Regions from separate parts of the Veillonella fallax genome, predicted to be linked through region 2. Evidence: riboswitches for the same ligand, from Rfam matches in the RefSeq annotation. Region 2 holds a riboswitch; the other holds the start of a gene.
The links. Region 2 has a riboswitch for cobalamin ahead of LKD20_RS06795 (methylmalonyl-CoA mutase family protein). Riboswitches for the same ligand answer to the same signal wherever they lie in the genome.
Positions count from the first base shown of each region.

Region 1 (7,914 bases), on a different contig from region 2:
GCGATGTTAAGGTTCTCTACAGTTAGTATGTTTTCTGCCATTATAGCTCCTTATTATTTTGTAATTTTATTAGTAATCCAGTAGTAGTCACTTGGGTACATAACAGCACCTTTCAAGTAAGAACCAGTAACGATATTAGTTTTAGGGTAACCTAAGAATAATGCAGCACCATCATTCATCAATAATTGTTGAATTTGAATTGCATAGTCACGACGTTTTGCAGGATCAAATTCAGTTTCAGCAGCATCTAATAATTGGTCAACTTGTGGATTGGAGTAACCAGAACCGTTTTGAGGGTTGGAACCATCCACATTAGTATGCCAGTAGTTAGCTAAGAACCAGATTGGATCGCCTGTATTAGCAGTTACGATGTTGGAGATAAGCATATCATAGTCGCCATCTTGACCCATTTTATCAATCAAGTTATAGTCAACTGTTTTGATTTTCATGTCGATACCCACTTTTTTAAGGTCTGCTTGAACAGCTTCTGCATAAAGTGGTAATTCTGCACGAGAGTTATATACTACGAAGTTGAATGTTAATGGTTTGCCATCTTTATCAAGGATGCCGTCCCCATCAGTATCTTTCCAGCCATCTTCTGCTAATAATTGTTTAGAACGTTCAGGATTATACGCATTAGGATCTTTCAAATCTTTGAAGCCATAGTCCATGGATGGTGGAATTGGTGCGGAACCAGGAATGAATGTGCCTTTTAGCAATACATCGGCATAGTTTTTGCGATCTGTTGCGGAAATTACAGCTGCACGAACTTTGTCATCACCAAGAACACCTTTTTGGTTGATACGAGCCAATACTACGCGAAGAGATGCGATTTCATCAACCTTGAACTTATCGTTATTTTGGAATAAGCCCATTTCACCAGCACCGATGTTAACCGCCATATCAACATCACCAGATTGCAAGCTCATAGCACGCGTATTAGGATCGTCGATGGAAGGAATTTCTACAGTTTTAAATGGTACTGTACCATCCCAATAGTTTTCGTTAGCAGCCATCTCAGCACGTTCTTTTGTGAAAGATTTAACTACGTATGGACCTGTACCAATAGGACCTTCCTTCGCAAAGTTACGGCCATCTTTTTCAGATTGTACATCAACGATTAGGAATAACGGATCCGCTAAAAGGCCAGGCATATTAGGATATTCTTTTGTTGTATGAATAACTAATTGTTGACCATTAGCTTCCATAGAGTCATATTCGAAGAATGTTTTTGCACGATTGGATTTTTCAAAAGCCCGTTCGATAGATGCTTTAACTGCTGCAGCATCAACTTTTTTACCATTAGAGAATTTCACCTTATCATTGATTGTGAAAGTCCACGTTTTATGGTCTGGGGATACTTCCCATTTAGATGCAATCCATGGTTGAGGTTTCATTTGTTCGTCAAACTTAGCCAATGTTTCGCCTACACCATAGCGCATGACAACCCATGCGAAGAAGTTTTCTGTAGGTTCTAATGTGGATGCGAAGTTAGTTACACCAACTTTTAAAACATCCTTATTAGCAGCACCATTATTATCAGAGCCGCAACCAGCAATGAAGGAACCCATCATTACAATGCTAAGACCTGCTAAGAGGGCTTTTTTCCAAGATTTTTTCATGTAAAATCTCCTTGTACCATTACATATAAACATAAAACATACACATCATGACCACTACAATCTACAATAGTCATAATGGAAAAACCTTATTACCGCCTATTTATATAACAACTTTCACAACACAAGCTATAAATAAGCATCACACGTAACTAACCTTGGTTCTTAGGATCCACTACGTCCCGTAAGGAATCAGACCAAAGGTTAAAGATAGCAACTACGATAAGGATGGACATACCAGGGAATGCCATGAGCCAAGGGCTCGTTTGCAAATATTGGCGTCCTTCATTAAGCATAAGACCCCATTCTGGTGTTGGTGGTTGAGCACCAAAGCCAAGGAAGGAAAGACCTGCTACTTCAATCATGATAGCCCCAATATCAAGTGCCCCTGTTGTAACAACAAGAGGAAGGATATTGGGAATGATATGACGTCTTAGAATAGTCGTTGTAGAGGCCCCCATCATGACAGCCGCCGTTACATACTCTTCACCGCGAACTTTCAACGTCATAGACCGTACAAGACGAGCATATTTTGCCCAACCAACTACAGATAGCGCTATAATCGTATTCACAATGCTACCACCCAAAATACCAGCAATAGCAATGGCTAACACAACGCCTGGGAAGGATAACATAATATCTGCAAAACGCATGAGGACCATTTCGATTTTACCACCGAAATAACCAGCTACGGCACCGATAATAGTACCAATGCTTACCATGATAACAACGATACTGACACCCATAAACAAGGATAACTGTGTACCATAAATGATGCGAGACAATACATCACGACCAAGCTTATCTGTACCAAACCAATGTTGACTACTTGGCGCTTGTAATGCTTGACTCAGATTTGAGCTAAAAGCATCACCCGGAGCAAGCCATGGTGCAAATATAGCTATGAGAACTACCGCAATCATCAAGGCGCTATAGAAAGAGAACAATTTATGTTTTTGAATAAATTCTGCCATTATGCTCTCTCCCTTTTCAATCTAGGGTCTAATAGGATATATGACGCATCAACTAATGCGTTAATACACATATATGCTAAGGCAACCCACAACACAAAACCTTCGATCAATGGATAGTCGCGCATAGTAATGGCATATACTGCCATATTTCCAAGGCCAGGCCAGGAGAATACCATTTCAATAACTGCAACACCGCCTAATAACCAACCGATAACAACGCCTAGTATAGTGATGAGTGGTAATACTGCATTAGGCAAAATATGACCGAATAAAATTTTCATCTCACTCACACCACGAGCACGTGCGCCGATAACATAATCCTTTTGCATTTCTTCAAGAATAACGAGACGAACTTGGCGCATGTACTTGGACCCGACTACAACAGCTAATGTAACGGCTGGTAGAATTACACCGATAGGAGTTACACGAGAAGATGCAATAGGAACAAGTCCTAATTTAAGGCCAAAGATATAAATCAGTACAAGGCCTAACCAGAATGATGGCATAGACACGCCTACAAAGGAAGCAACGCGCAACAGATAGTCGATCCATTTGTTTCGATTTAAGGCGCTTATAATCCCTGCCGGCAATGCATAGAGCAATGTAAATACTAATGATGTACCTGCCAACATAACTGTCCCTGGCAAAGCCTCCAACATACGATCTACAACAGGCTTTTTAGCAGAGTAACTCATCCCTAAGTCACCTTGTGCAGCATTCACAACCCAGTTTGCATATTGCACTATAAACGGTTTATCTAACCCAAGCTGAGCTCGAGTTTCATCGATAAGCTCCTGAGATACAATTGTATCTGCCGTTTCTAGTAACATCGTTACTGGATCGCCTGGTGCTAAATAAGTGAGACAAAATGTTAAAAAAGTAATGCCAAACAGTGTAACAATGAATTGACCTAGCTGTTTAGCAAAGCGTTTGCCCATAGGCGCCTCCTCCTATACTCTCTAAATACTACAATAATCTAAATGAACAACTAATATGCTTATTTCACCCGATATAGCAGAGGTGCATATAGGAAAACAACAAAAAAGGTTAGTCCACCTGACTAACCTAAATTAAACACGGCATATACATGCCATGCCATCTAGAGCAGGCTTTCTGACTCATGATTCATCGCAACATTTCGGCCTTCCCAGTCTCCTAGTGACCCTATAATGAAACCTTGCTCCTCATTACAGCTATTTGCATAGTATGGGATTTCCACCCATTTTCCTCTTTTACGCTCGGTAATACCGACACTCATTAGTTTATTCATTTTTATCGATTATAAATATACTATATTAATATTATGTTTACAATACGCATACCCCTTAGGGGTATCATTATATTCAATAAAATCAATATAATTTTTATACTAATAAAAAATATCGATTAGTGATAATTGTCAATTTTATGTATAAACCCCTAAAAATACCTTTATATATATAATTTTTCAAGCATAGACTGTATATAGATGTATATATATTAAAAAATGTGATAATAAAGGGCCATATAATATTTCTTTATATAAAATAAGCATTTATTAATCTCCTCCTAATACGTATCCAGTAACTCAACGATCAAAGGATAAGTCTACCCAAAAAGCTGAACCCCATATACGGTTAAAATACATACAACGGTTTAAAATACATGTAACGATTTAAATTACATACAAAAAAGAGGCTATTACCTAGTAACAGCCTCTAATAAGACGAGAGATATTCAGTTAATCGATACTTTGTTGTAAGCGGTGCGCTTTGCGTGTAGTCCACGCTTTACGCAAAACATAGATCACGAAACCGATGCTTACCGCTACTGCACTACCTACCATAGCATCAAAGCCACATGCGTAAATTGCATATAAACAGTAGATAACGCCTGCGCCGAACACGTAGTTGGAACGTTTAATACGGCTTTCAGCTACACCAGCCATACGCATCATTGTAGGTACTGCCAAGATGCACAATACATACGGTACTACGTTAGTTACAACCGCTAAGTTTACTAAGATTTCAAATTGCTCACGTAAGGAGTCGCTAGCAGTGAACAATGTAAGTAATGTTTCAACAGCGAGTAAAATGAATACGCCACGAACAGGAGCATCTTTGCTATTTACACGAGCAAATACTTTAGGGAAGTAACCATTTTCCGCTGCGCTTTTGAATACGCGAGACAATGTGAATTGCCAGCAAAGCAAAGCGCCAAAGCAAGAAATAACCATTGCAGCCATAACGATGTCTGCAATTGTATCATTAAACATGTATACAAATGTCAAACCAAATGGTGCATTAGAATTTAACAAGTCAATGTTAGGCACGATACCTGCCATAACATTCGTGGACAAGATGTAAACCACTGCCACTGCTAATGTACCTGCCACAGTAGCGATAGGTACGTTTTTCTTTGGATTCTCAACAGCATCTGCATTAGCCGCTGCGGACTCAAATCCTAGGAAGCCCCACAAAGTGAGGGAAATGGATTGTTTTACTGCATCGTAAAACGGAAGATCATTTGGGTTCCAAGCCGCCCAATAAATAGACGGATCAAACCAATACCAGCCGATTGTACCAATTAATAAAACCGGCACAATAGAGCCCCAAATAGTCATGTTGCTGAGTCGACCTGTGAAGCGATTACCACGGAAGTTCAAAATCGCTGCAAACCACAAAAGCACAATTGTTACTTGGCTTGTTTGTGTTGCATTAAGGTCAACACCAAAGAAAGCTGCGCCATAACCTACGGCAGATACCGCGATGGCGATATTAGCAATGATGAGAGATATGCTGTAAGCATAGCTCGCCATAAAATGTCCAGTTTTACCGAAGCGGTGTTCTGCATAACCGCCCATGCCCCCTCTAATCTGAGAGAACATACCCGCTTGAGCAAAAATATACGCTAACAGAAGCGCACCCACAGCTGTTACGAGCCAAGATAAAACTGAAATAGTACCAACTTGAGCCAAATTAGTTGGTAACATAATGATCCCAGCTCCTAGCATATTGGCTGCTACCATTGTGGTTAGCTGGAATACAGACATTTTTTTAGCGGTGGTTTTCATGTATCAATCCCCTTTCAAAAGGTGAATTTTTTCTCGTCCATAATTCACTTAAATATAATATACCGCTAAGTAAATTCAGTTCGTGCTGTGATGGGCTTGAATGTGAATTTACCGTTGTTATTCTTATTACGAATTAAATAATAACACCTATGAACCCAAAATGAAAGTACTTTATTGGCGGACAAGCATTATTACACGAATTGAATAAATTATAGTTAATTTATCATCTAAAACGAACAGAACTCATTTTAACAATGACAGGGTGTATTTTTACCCCATTTTATTCTGTGTATATATGTGATTTTTACTATCTATCATGGTTATAGTGTCCTAGTACAAGACTATTGTTTTTGCGCAGTCCACTGTATGCGTACATAAATTTACACCATTTTAATAGTAATTTATCAATTAGAATAACTCTTTTCTAGAAATTATCTATCATTCAAATAAAAAATCGATATACACATAAGCTTAAAGGTTAATATAAAGCACTTTAACATAAGACTTATATGTATATCGATCTTAAATTTTCAATGTCACAAGAGTAACTATTACTTTGAATGTTACTCTTGTACAGGATGTAGCCCTAAATCAAAACATTAGGCTTACTAAAGCAATTATGCTTGCACAGATTCTACAATTGCTTTCCACTGAGCAATTTGTTTTTCTTCTCCAGCGATAACAGCTTTACCATTGCTACGTTGTCTTTCCACACATTCTGGAGCAGTACCAGAATAGTTATTACGACCAGCTACGCAAGCTTCGATGGAAATGGCATCAAGGATATCTGCATCAAAATGATGTGAGATAGCTTTGAAGTCCTCAACGGATAAATCAAGCAATACACAACCTTTTTCAATGCAATGATGTACAGCATTACCTACGATTTCATGAGCTTCACGGAATGGAACGCCTTTTTTCGCAAGGTAATCGGCCATATCTGTAGCATTAGAGAAGTCATCATCGAGGACAGCTTTCATATGCGCCCCATTGACCTTCATACCACGGACCATAGCCGCATTAATGGACAATGCAAAGTGTACTGTATCGATAGCATCAAAAATGCCCTCTTTATCCTCTTGCATATCTTTATTATATGTAAGTGGCAAGCCTTTTAATGTAGTTAATAAACCTAACAAGTGGCCATAGGTACGACCTGTTTTACCACGAACGAGTTCACATACGTCAGGATTTTTCTTTTGTGGCATAATGCTAGAGCCTGTGCAATGAGCATCATCAAGTTCAATGAAGTTAAACTCATTGGTAGACCACAAAATCAATTCTTCGCTAAGACGGCTCAAATGCATCATCACAAGAGATGCAAAGGACAAGAATTCAACTACATAGTCACGGTCAGATACGGCATCCATACTATTTTCGTAAATACGAGAGAAGCCGAGTAGCTTTTGCGTATAGGTTTGATCAATACCGTACGTAGAACCAGCTAAGGCCCCTGCACCAAGTGGCATGATGTCTGCGTGTTTGAAGACCATCAACAAACGGTCAAAGTCGCGCTCTAGCATAGAGAAGTATGCCATCATATGATGACCAAACAATACAGGTTGAGCCCGTTGTAAATGCGTATAGCCAGGCATGATAACATCGCTGTATTTTTCAGCCGTTTCTATGAGAGCTTTTTGCATATCTACGATAAGCTCGCCCATTTCTACTACGGCTTTACGAACGTACATATGTAAATCAACTGCGCATTGGTCATTACGGCTACGGCCTGTATGTAAACGACCACCTGCTTCGCCAATGTCATCAGTTAAGCGTTTTTCAATATTCATATGAATATCTTCAAGAGCCACGGAGAATGGGAACTCCCCTTTATCGATTTGGCCTTTTATCTTTGTTAAGCCCTCAACAATAGCGTCCCGATCTGCGTCGGAGATAATATTTTGTTTTGCCAGCATTGTAGCATGTGCTTTACTGCCTGCAATATCTTCGGCGTACATCCGCGCATCAAAAGCGATAGAGGATGTAAAATCCTCTACCGCTTTATCAGTGCCTTTTGTGAAACGCCCGCCCCACAATTTAGCCATTATTTACCTGCCTTTTCTTTCATCAATGCATTAATTTTAAGAGGTAAACCGAACAAGTTGATGAAACCAGCCGCATCAGCTTGGTTATATACATCGTCTTCTTCGAATGTTACGAAATCTTCGCTGTACAAGGAATATGGAGAAGTTGCACCAGCAGAGATAATGTTGCCTTTGTACAATTTAAGTTTTACTTCACCAGTTACAGTTTTTTGAGTTTCATCAAC
Region 1 is NZ_JAJEQD010000008.1:33,457-41,370, reverse strand. Features, by position in the region: gene LKD20_RS05180 (ABC transporter ATP-binding protein) at 1-41, opposite strand, end outside; gene LKD20_RS05175 (ABC transporter substrate-binding protein) at 54-1,622, opposite strand; gene nikC (nickel transporter permease) at 1,772-2,593, opposite strand; gene nikB (nickel ABC transporter permease) at 2,593-3,531, opposite strand; cobalamin riboswitch at 3,680-3,866, opposite strand; gene potE (putrescine-ornithine antiporter) at 4,314-5,645, opposite strand; gene argH (argininosuccinate lyase) at 6,263-7,690, opposite strand; gene LKD20_RS05150 (argininosuccinate synthase) at 7,690-7,914, opposite strand, start outside.
Region 1: it holds a riboswitch for cobalamin, as region 2 does, so the genes downstream of both, nikB (nickel ABC transporter permease) here and LKD20_RS06795 (methylmalonyl-CoA mutase family protein) in region 2, are expected to answer to the same signal.

Region 2 (7,914 bases):
CACAATAGCATCGGCCAGCTCCATAACGCCTTTTTTGATGCCTTGTAATTCATCGCCTGCACCTGTTAATACGATGAGCATAAAGAAGTCTACCATGGAACGCACGGTAACTTCACTTTGCCCAACCCCAACGGTTTCAACGAGAATGATATCGTATCCAGCAGCCTCGCAAAGTAGCATGGTCTCTCTACTTTTACGAGCTACACCGCCTAGTGTACCACCTGCCGGCGACGGACGAATGTACGCGTCAGGATGTTTCGTCAATGTTTCCATCCGCGTTTTATCGCCCAAAATACTGCCCTTTGTGACTTGGCTCGTAGGGTCTACAGCAAGTACGGCTACCTTGTAACCTGCTTCAATGAGCATGTTACCAAAGGCTTCAATAAATGTACTTTTACCAGCCCCAGGCACACCAGTAATACCGATGCGCAACGCCTTGCCCGTGCGAGGCAATATAGCTTGCAATACTTGTTGAGCTAATTTAAAGTGTTCCTTATTATTACTTTCTACTAACGTAATAGCCCGTGAAAGTATAACGCGGTCCCCCTGCTCGATACCGCGTACATAATCAGCGACAGTTAACTTCTTTCGCCGCTGTACGGGACGTACCGACGGAGCCAGATGAGCGGAGCTAGACAAGAGGCCATCATGCATTTCCTTGACGCCTTTCATCACGTGAGACGCAAAGGTATCATCTTTCTTCGCATCTTCTGGCACCCAATCCGGACGATACGTACTACCCTCGGTGTTTGCGTTTTTTACACCTAATTCGGGAGCGTTACTGCCACGAGCAATGCTTTGTGCATTGCGCAATTCATCCGGAGTAGGCCGTTTATTATCAGTCATTGTCTTCGTCTTGAACGTGGCTAGTCAATGTTTCTAGTAATTTTTTCGCCGCTACAGGCAAAACTGTACCAGGGCCAAAGATAGCCACTGCGCCATGTTCGCGTAGGAACTCATAGTCCTGAGCAGGGATTACGCCACCAATGGCAACTAAAATATCTCCACGACCTCGCTTGTTGAGTTCTTCTACAAGTTGAGGTAACAATGTTTTGTGACCTGCCGCAAGAGAACTGAAGCCGACGATGTGAACGTCATTATCCACCGCATCTTGTGCTGTTTCTTCTGGAGTTTGGAACAAAGGTCCAATATCCACGTCAAAGCCCATATCCGCGAAGGATGTAGCGATAACTTTGGCACCGCGGTCATGACCGTCTTGGCCCATCTTCGCAATCATGATACGAGGGCGACGACCTTCGAGTTCTTCAAAGTCATCCGCCATTTGACGTACTTCTTTGATAACATCGTCATCTTCATATTCGCTGGAGTATACACCGGAAATAGAGCGAATAACCGCTTTATGACGGCCACAAACTTTTTCAACAGCAAAGGAAATTTCACCCAAGGATGCACGAGCACGAGCAGCTTCAAGTGCAAGAGCAAGCAAGTTGCCTTCCCCAGATTCTGTAGCATTGGTAATCGCTTCGAGACAGGATTGAACCTTATCTTCATCACGGTTAGCGCGCAATTGTTCAAGACGACGAATTTGCGCTTCTCGTACAGCTGTGTTATCTACGTCGAGGATATCCAATGGATCTTCTTTGTCTAGACGATACTTATTAATACCGATGATAGCTTCACGGCCAGAGTCGATACGAGCTTGACGACGAGCTGCCGCTTCTTCGATACGCATCTTAGGAAGACCAGTGTCAATTGCTTTCGCCATACCACCAAGGGATTCGATTTCTTGGATATGACCCCAAGCGCGACGAATCAATTCATCAGTTAATGCTTCTACATAGTAGGAGCCGCCCCATGGGTCGATAACCTTACATACTTTAGTTTCATCTTGGATATAAAGCTGAGTATTACGGGCAATACGGGCAGAGAAGTCCGTAGGCAATGCGATAGCTTCATCAAGTGCATTAGTATGTAGGGATTGAGTATGACCCAATGCAGCACCCATCGCTTCCATACATGTACGAGCCACGTTGTTGAATGGATCTTGTTCTGTTAAGGACCAACCAGATGTTTGACTATGTGTACGAAGAGCCATGGATTTTGGATTTTCAGAACCGAAGCTCTTAATAATCTTAGCCCACAACATACGAGCTGCACGCATTTTCGCTACTTCCATGAAGTAGTTTTTACCGATTGCCCAGAAGAAGGACAACCGTGGGGCGAATTTATCTACGTGAAGGCCTGCATTTACACCGGTACGGATGTATTCAAGGCCATCGGCCAAGGTGTAACCTAATTCGATATCTGCCGTAGCACCTGCTTCTTGCATATGGTAGCCAGAAATGGAGATACTGTTGAATTTAGGCATGTACTGAGAAGTGTACGCAAAGATATCACCGATAATGCGCATGGACGTAGCTGGAGGGTAAATATAGGTATTACGCACCATGAATTCTTTCAAGATATCATTTTGGATTGTACCAGCCATAACCTTTTTATCAACGCCTTGTTCTTCACCAGCTAGGATATAGAACGCCATGACAGGCAATACGGCGCCGTTCATTGTCATGGATACGGACATTTGGTCGAGAGGAATACCGGAGAACAGAATTTCCATATCGAGGATGGAGTCTACCGCAACACCGGCTTTACCAACGTCACCTACTACGCGCGGATGGTCGGAGTCATAGCCACGGTGTGTAGCAAGGTCAAAGGCAATGGACAAACCTTTTTGGCCCGCTGCCAAGTTACGACGGTAGAACGCATTAGATTCTTCTGCTGTGGAGAAACCAGCGTACTGACGTACTGTCCAAGGACGAGTTACGTACATTGTGGAATAAGGTCCACGCAAGAATGGAGGTACACCAGCCATGTAGTCAAGGTGTGTCATTCCTTCATAATCCATCTCTGTGTAGAGAGGTTTTAGTTGGATTTGCTCCATTGTCGTATTATATAAATCTTCAAAGCTTTTTCCTGTTTCTTTTTGAAGTTCAGCAAGCCATGCATCGCGAGATGTCGGCGACTGAGATCCCAAGCCAAGAGAGGAGAAGTCTGGATTTTTAAACATGAGCTCACATCCCTTTCTTATCTTGTAACGTATGTAAGATTTCGTAGCAATTTGCACGAACGGAAATGAAGTCGTCTACGCCAGCTTCACGATATACAGGCTCTAGGTCCTTAGAAGGTGCCCCTGCCAAAATAACCGTTACATTCGGCATAGTTTCTTTCAATTCTTTTGCAAGTGGTGGAACCAATTCAGGATACGTATCATCTGTAGAACAGATAACTACCACATCGGCGCCACTTTCACGAGCCGCTTTAGCCGCATCAGCCGTTGTTTCATGACCATCATTTTTGATGACTTCGAATGCCGCTACTTCAAAGAAGCCTGTGGAGAAGTCCGCACGAGGTTTATGTTGAGGGATTGGGCCCATATTAGCCAAGAATACCTTCACATTGTCTTTCGTACGTTGTTTATACGCTTCCGTGCGCATGCGAAGGGCTTCGAATTGTTCAGTCCAGCGATGTGCTGTAATTGGTTCGATTGTTTCAGAAGCAATATCACCGGCATCTAAAGCCTTACGGATTTGACGGATTGTCAATTTTTGTAATGCACCAAGCTCAATAAGTCCAATCAACGCGCCTGGTTCTGTTGTACTTGCTTCTAGAGTAGCCTGTGCTTTCACAACCGCATCAGCCTCTGCACCTGCCAAGTACTCATCAATTTGAGCAGCACGTTTTTGACGCAATGTTTCTTGATTTTCTGGTTTTGGATCAAGCAATTCTTCCGTCATGTTCGCATACATGTTGTTACCAACTGCAACGTCCTTACGGAATGCAAGGTTCTTGAAGCGTTCTTCGAGGATTGCTTTCACTTGAGCTTGAGGATAGCCTTCTTTCAAGGCTGCAATAATGCCTCCTTTAGACTCGATGGTTTGGAACTCAGCCCAAATTTTTTCACATAGTTCAGCAGCCAATGTTTCCACGTACCAAGAACCGCCTACAGGATCCACAGGTTGACGCAACTCGAATTCAGTTTGCAACATAACTTGGATGTTACGAGCAATACGGCGAGAGAAATCGTCAGCTTTGCGAATTGGTTGGTCAAACGGAGATACTTCAAGGCTGTTCAAACCGCCTACAACGCCAGAGAATGCTTGTGTCGTATTGCGCAACAAATTTACATATGGGTCGTATACAGTTTTTGTGAAAGCAGATGTTCTGCCGTGTACATGAACGGCGCGGTCCGCTTCTTCAGCACCGAAAGCTTCCATAATGCGAGCCCAAAGTACGCGTAAGGCACGTAATTTAGCAATTTCCATAAAGAAGTTAGCACCTAAGGAGAATGTGAACATCAAGCTCTTCGCGATGGTGTGAATGTCGATGTTACGTTGTGCTAATTGACGCACGTAGCACACAGCCGTTGCCAATGCATAGGCAACCTCTTGCACATCGTTAGCGCCGCCATTAGCGTATACATCGCCGGATACAAGCACTGTTTTAAGCTCTGGTGCCTGTTCTTTAGCCCATACAACAGTATGTGCCATTTCATCAAAGGCTGTATCTAAGGAAATGTGCAAAGCACCGTCTTTCGCCATAACGCCGATAGGGTCAGCACCAACGAGACCTTTCAAGTCAGACGTTTGTTTTTTAGCGCCTTTCACTGTAGCCGCTAACATACCAAGCAAGATGGCTGCAGAAGCACCAGTTTCAATGTACAAAGGGTTTTCCTTCAAATTGAAGCGGTCGATTAATTGTTTGCAGTCATCCATGGTGGATACAGATGTACCACCAACGCCAACAGATGCGCCTACTTGCACGTCTTGATCATGACGTGTTGCTTCATCGAGGCGGATATTGTGAATAGTGCCACCTTTTACAATCTCGTATAAACTTGCATGATTAGCATCTTTAGGCAAAGAGTCATCTACATATTGGGATACACCCCAAGAGTCTTTAATATAACCACTTGCCTTAGTGCCACGTAAGAACTCACCTGCCCCAGGGTATACGCCCTTTGGAATTGCTTCTGCATGCAATGCAGGTGTGTAAATCGGCTGCAACGTAATACCTTCATAGGTTTTCGTGAACATCTTCTTGTGGAAGTCGCCACCCTTTAACGCCTTTTCAACCTCTGCCTGCCATTGTTCATACGTAGGTTTCTCAAATTCATCAAAGGATACAGGAGCTAATAGATCGCGTTCAGCATCCTTTGAAGTCTTTTTGTCAGACATATATGTGCCTCCTTTTCAACTCGAAACCATACCGAGAAACAGCGCACCGTACCTACAATTGTTATGCTTATACACCACCAAAGCTTTCCTATCTATGGATCACATCAACCTCAAATCTGTGTCCATCAGTTTACTAACAATAAAGCCTGATGTATATGCTCAACAGTCACTTTCAAGGGCAACAAAAAACGTGCCACCCAAAAGTGACACGTAAGGTTCCTTGTTGAAAAGTATGCCAAAAAACACTGAAACCAGCATACCTCAATCCCCTTCCTATCGCTCGTAGGTACATAACGGTGATTATCAAATAGGCAGTTCTCCTGGCTCGGGCTCATCGCCTTGCTTTCGCCTTCCCAGATTGCTCCAGTGACATTTTTGAAAGCAGGCTCGTCCTTACAGTGGCGGGACCGCATCGGCTTGTACCGATTTCTCTATTAAGTCTTGCGACACCTATTCTCTATATTCGTTGTTCTAAGTCCAATATAGTGTAAGATTATGCACAAAGTCAATGAACATAACAGTTAATCATAAGTATCAAATTTTAGGTTATAACTAATGCATATTTAAAATGATAAAAACTCATCACTTTCAAATACACGTATTCATCGCTATCAAATATACGTATTCATTGTCTGCAAATCGAGTTATAAATCGAGTACAAATCATCATAAAATCTAAGCCCACGCACAAATGCAAACACAATGCGTGATATAATGAATACAATCACAAGGAGGCATTATGGAGCATACAAGTAAAAAAGGTCTAATGACAGCCCTTAGTTGCTATATCATCTGGGGCTTACTCCCTCTCTATTGGGCATTATTAAACCATGTTTCACCATATAATATACTGGCGCAGCGCATTATCTGGTCAGGCATTTGCATGGCCATCGTTGTATTTGGCTTACATTTTAAACAGTTCAAAAAGGACTTTCAATTACTAAAAGAACAGCGCTCACAACTATTACTACTGTTGCTAGCATCAGTCATCATCAGCGTAAATTGGTTTACCTACATTTGGGCCATCGCCAACAACCAAATTATGGACACGAGCCTTGGCTATTACATCAACCCACTCTTTAATGTAGTGTTAGGTGTCATCCTATTTAAAGAGGTTCTATCTGTACCGAAAAAACTAAGCGTCCTCATCGCTACCATCGGCATCGTCTTGCTCACCTATCAAGTGGGATCCTTGCCGTTAGTGTCGATGATCCTCGCCATTTCCTTCGGTCTCTATGGGGTCGTAAAAAAGAAACTGCTCATCTCGCCCTTTACAAGCATCGCCTTTGAGGCTTGGCTATTAACACCACTAGCCTTACTCTATACGACCATGGTCGATAATACAGTGTGGTCCTATTTCGGAACAGATTGGTATACATCCATGCTACTCATAGCATGCGGTCTGACTACATCGGTTCCATTGGTGCTATTCTCCTATGGCGCCCAACTGTTGCCGCTCAACCTACTAGGCTTCCTACAATATGTATCCCCTACTATTGCCTTGTTGCTAGCTATTTTCTACTTTGGTGAAAGCTTTGGCACACCACAAATGATCGCCTTTGGTTGTATCTGGATAGCCTTAGTATTGTTCTCATTATCAAATCAAATTACAACGCGCATTAGCCTAAAAAAGTAAGTAATATACTAACAATATAATAATCAACTAAAAAAGCTGTATCAAATGATATCCTCATTCGATACAGCTTTCTTTTTATATCTTATATATGCCTATTAATTTATCACACTATTCTTCTAGCTTGCTTATTGATCCAATTCATTCATATTGGTTGTATTCATATTTGAAATATAACGGTTATAGGCCTCAACCATATGTTTATAATCGTTATCTTGTTTGGATCCCATATAGGTACGGATCGCACCAATCGTAGAATTTACAGAGGTCTTAACAGGGTCATACTTAGGGCTAGAAATACCATTCGCTAAATCACCAATAGCTTGTAGCTCTTGATTGATCGCATTTACATCTGGTTCTTTTTCACTATCTAGCTTTTCTAGGACTGCAGTAAGTCGCAAAGAAACCTCTTGTGCAGCGGCTGCATTTTTCTTACCTGCATCACGCAATTGTTGCAACCGTTGTTGCAATCGGTCCGTGTTAATCTTATGCATCAAATTATCAAAGTCAGCATAAATAGGAATAAATTGTTCGTATAACTGAACATATTTAGGGCCTAATTGTTGCTCCTTAGCATAGTTATCTGTAGTATACCCTTTAGATTTATAGTATGCATCAAGTTCTTCCGCAACCGGTGTAATTTCGTTTAATTTTGAAAGTAGCTTATCTAAAGGCTCCTTCATTTCATCATACGGAATACCTGCTTGCTTAGCCTCTTCTAATTCTTTTTGTAGCTGTTTAAAGTTCGGCGCATTAAATACAGTTAAATGCTGCCCCGCTTTTAACTCATTAATAGTTGGCCTATTCGCATAATCAAACATTACAGCCATACGATTAAATCGGCTTATTGCTTTTACATATTGATTAAATAACTGTACCTGATTCTGCTCAGACCGCTGCGCAATTTCCTTGCGACTCTGTTCAGTGCCCTGCCATAATTCTGACATACTACAACCGCTCAACAATAAGGGGGATGTCAATGTAGCCGCACACAACACAGCCATTGCAATCCGTTTACCCAATGGTTTCATGATGAATTCTCTCCTTTCATCAATATACAACCCTATTTATATACTTTAATTATATA
Region 2 is NZ_JAJEQD010000012.1:34,721-42,634, forward strand. Features, by position in the region: gene meaB (methylmalonyl Co-A mutase-associated GTPase MeaB) at 1-846, opposite strand, end outside; gene scpA (methylmalonyl-CoA mutase) at 839-3,028, opposite strand; gene LKD20_RS06795 (methylmalonyl-CoA mutase family protein) at 3,033-5,195, opposite strand; cobalamin riboswitch at 5,489-5,664, opposite strand; gene rarD (EamA family transporter RarD) at 5,934-6,830, shown strand; gene LKD20_RS06805 (DUF3829 domain-containing protein) at 6,956-7,858, opposite strand.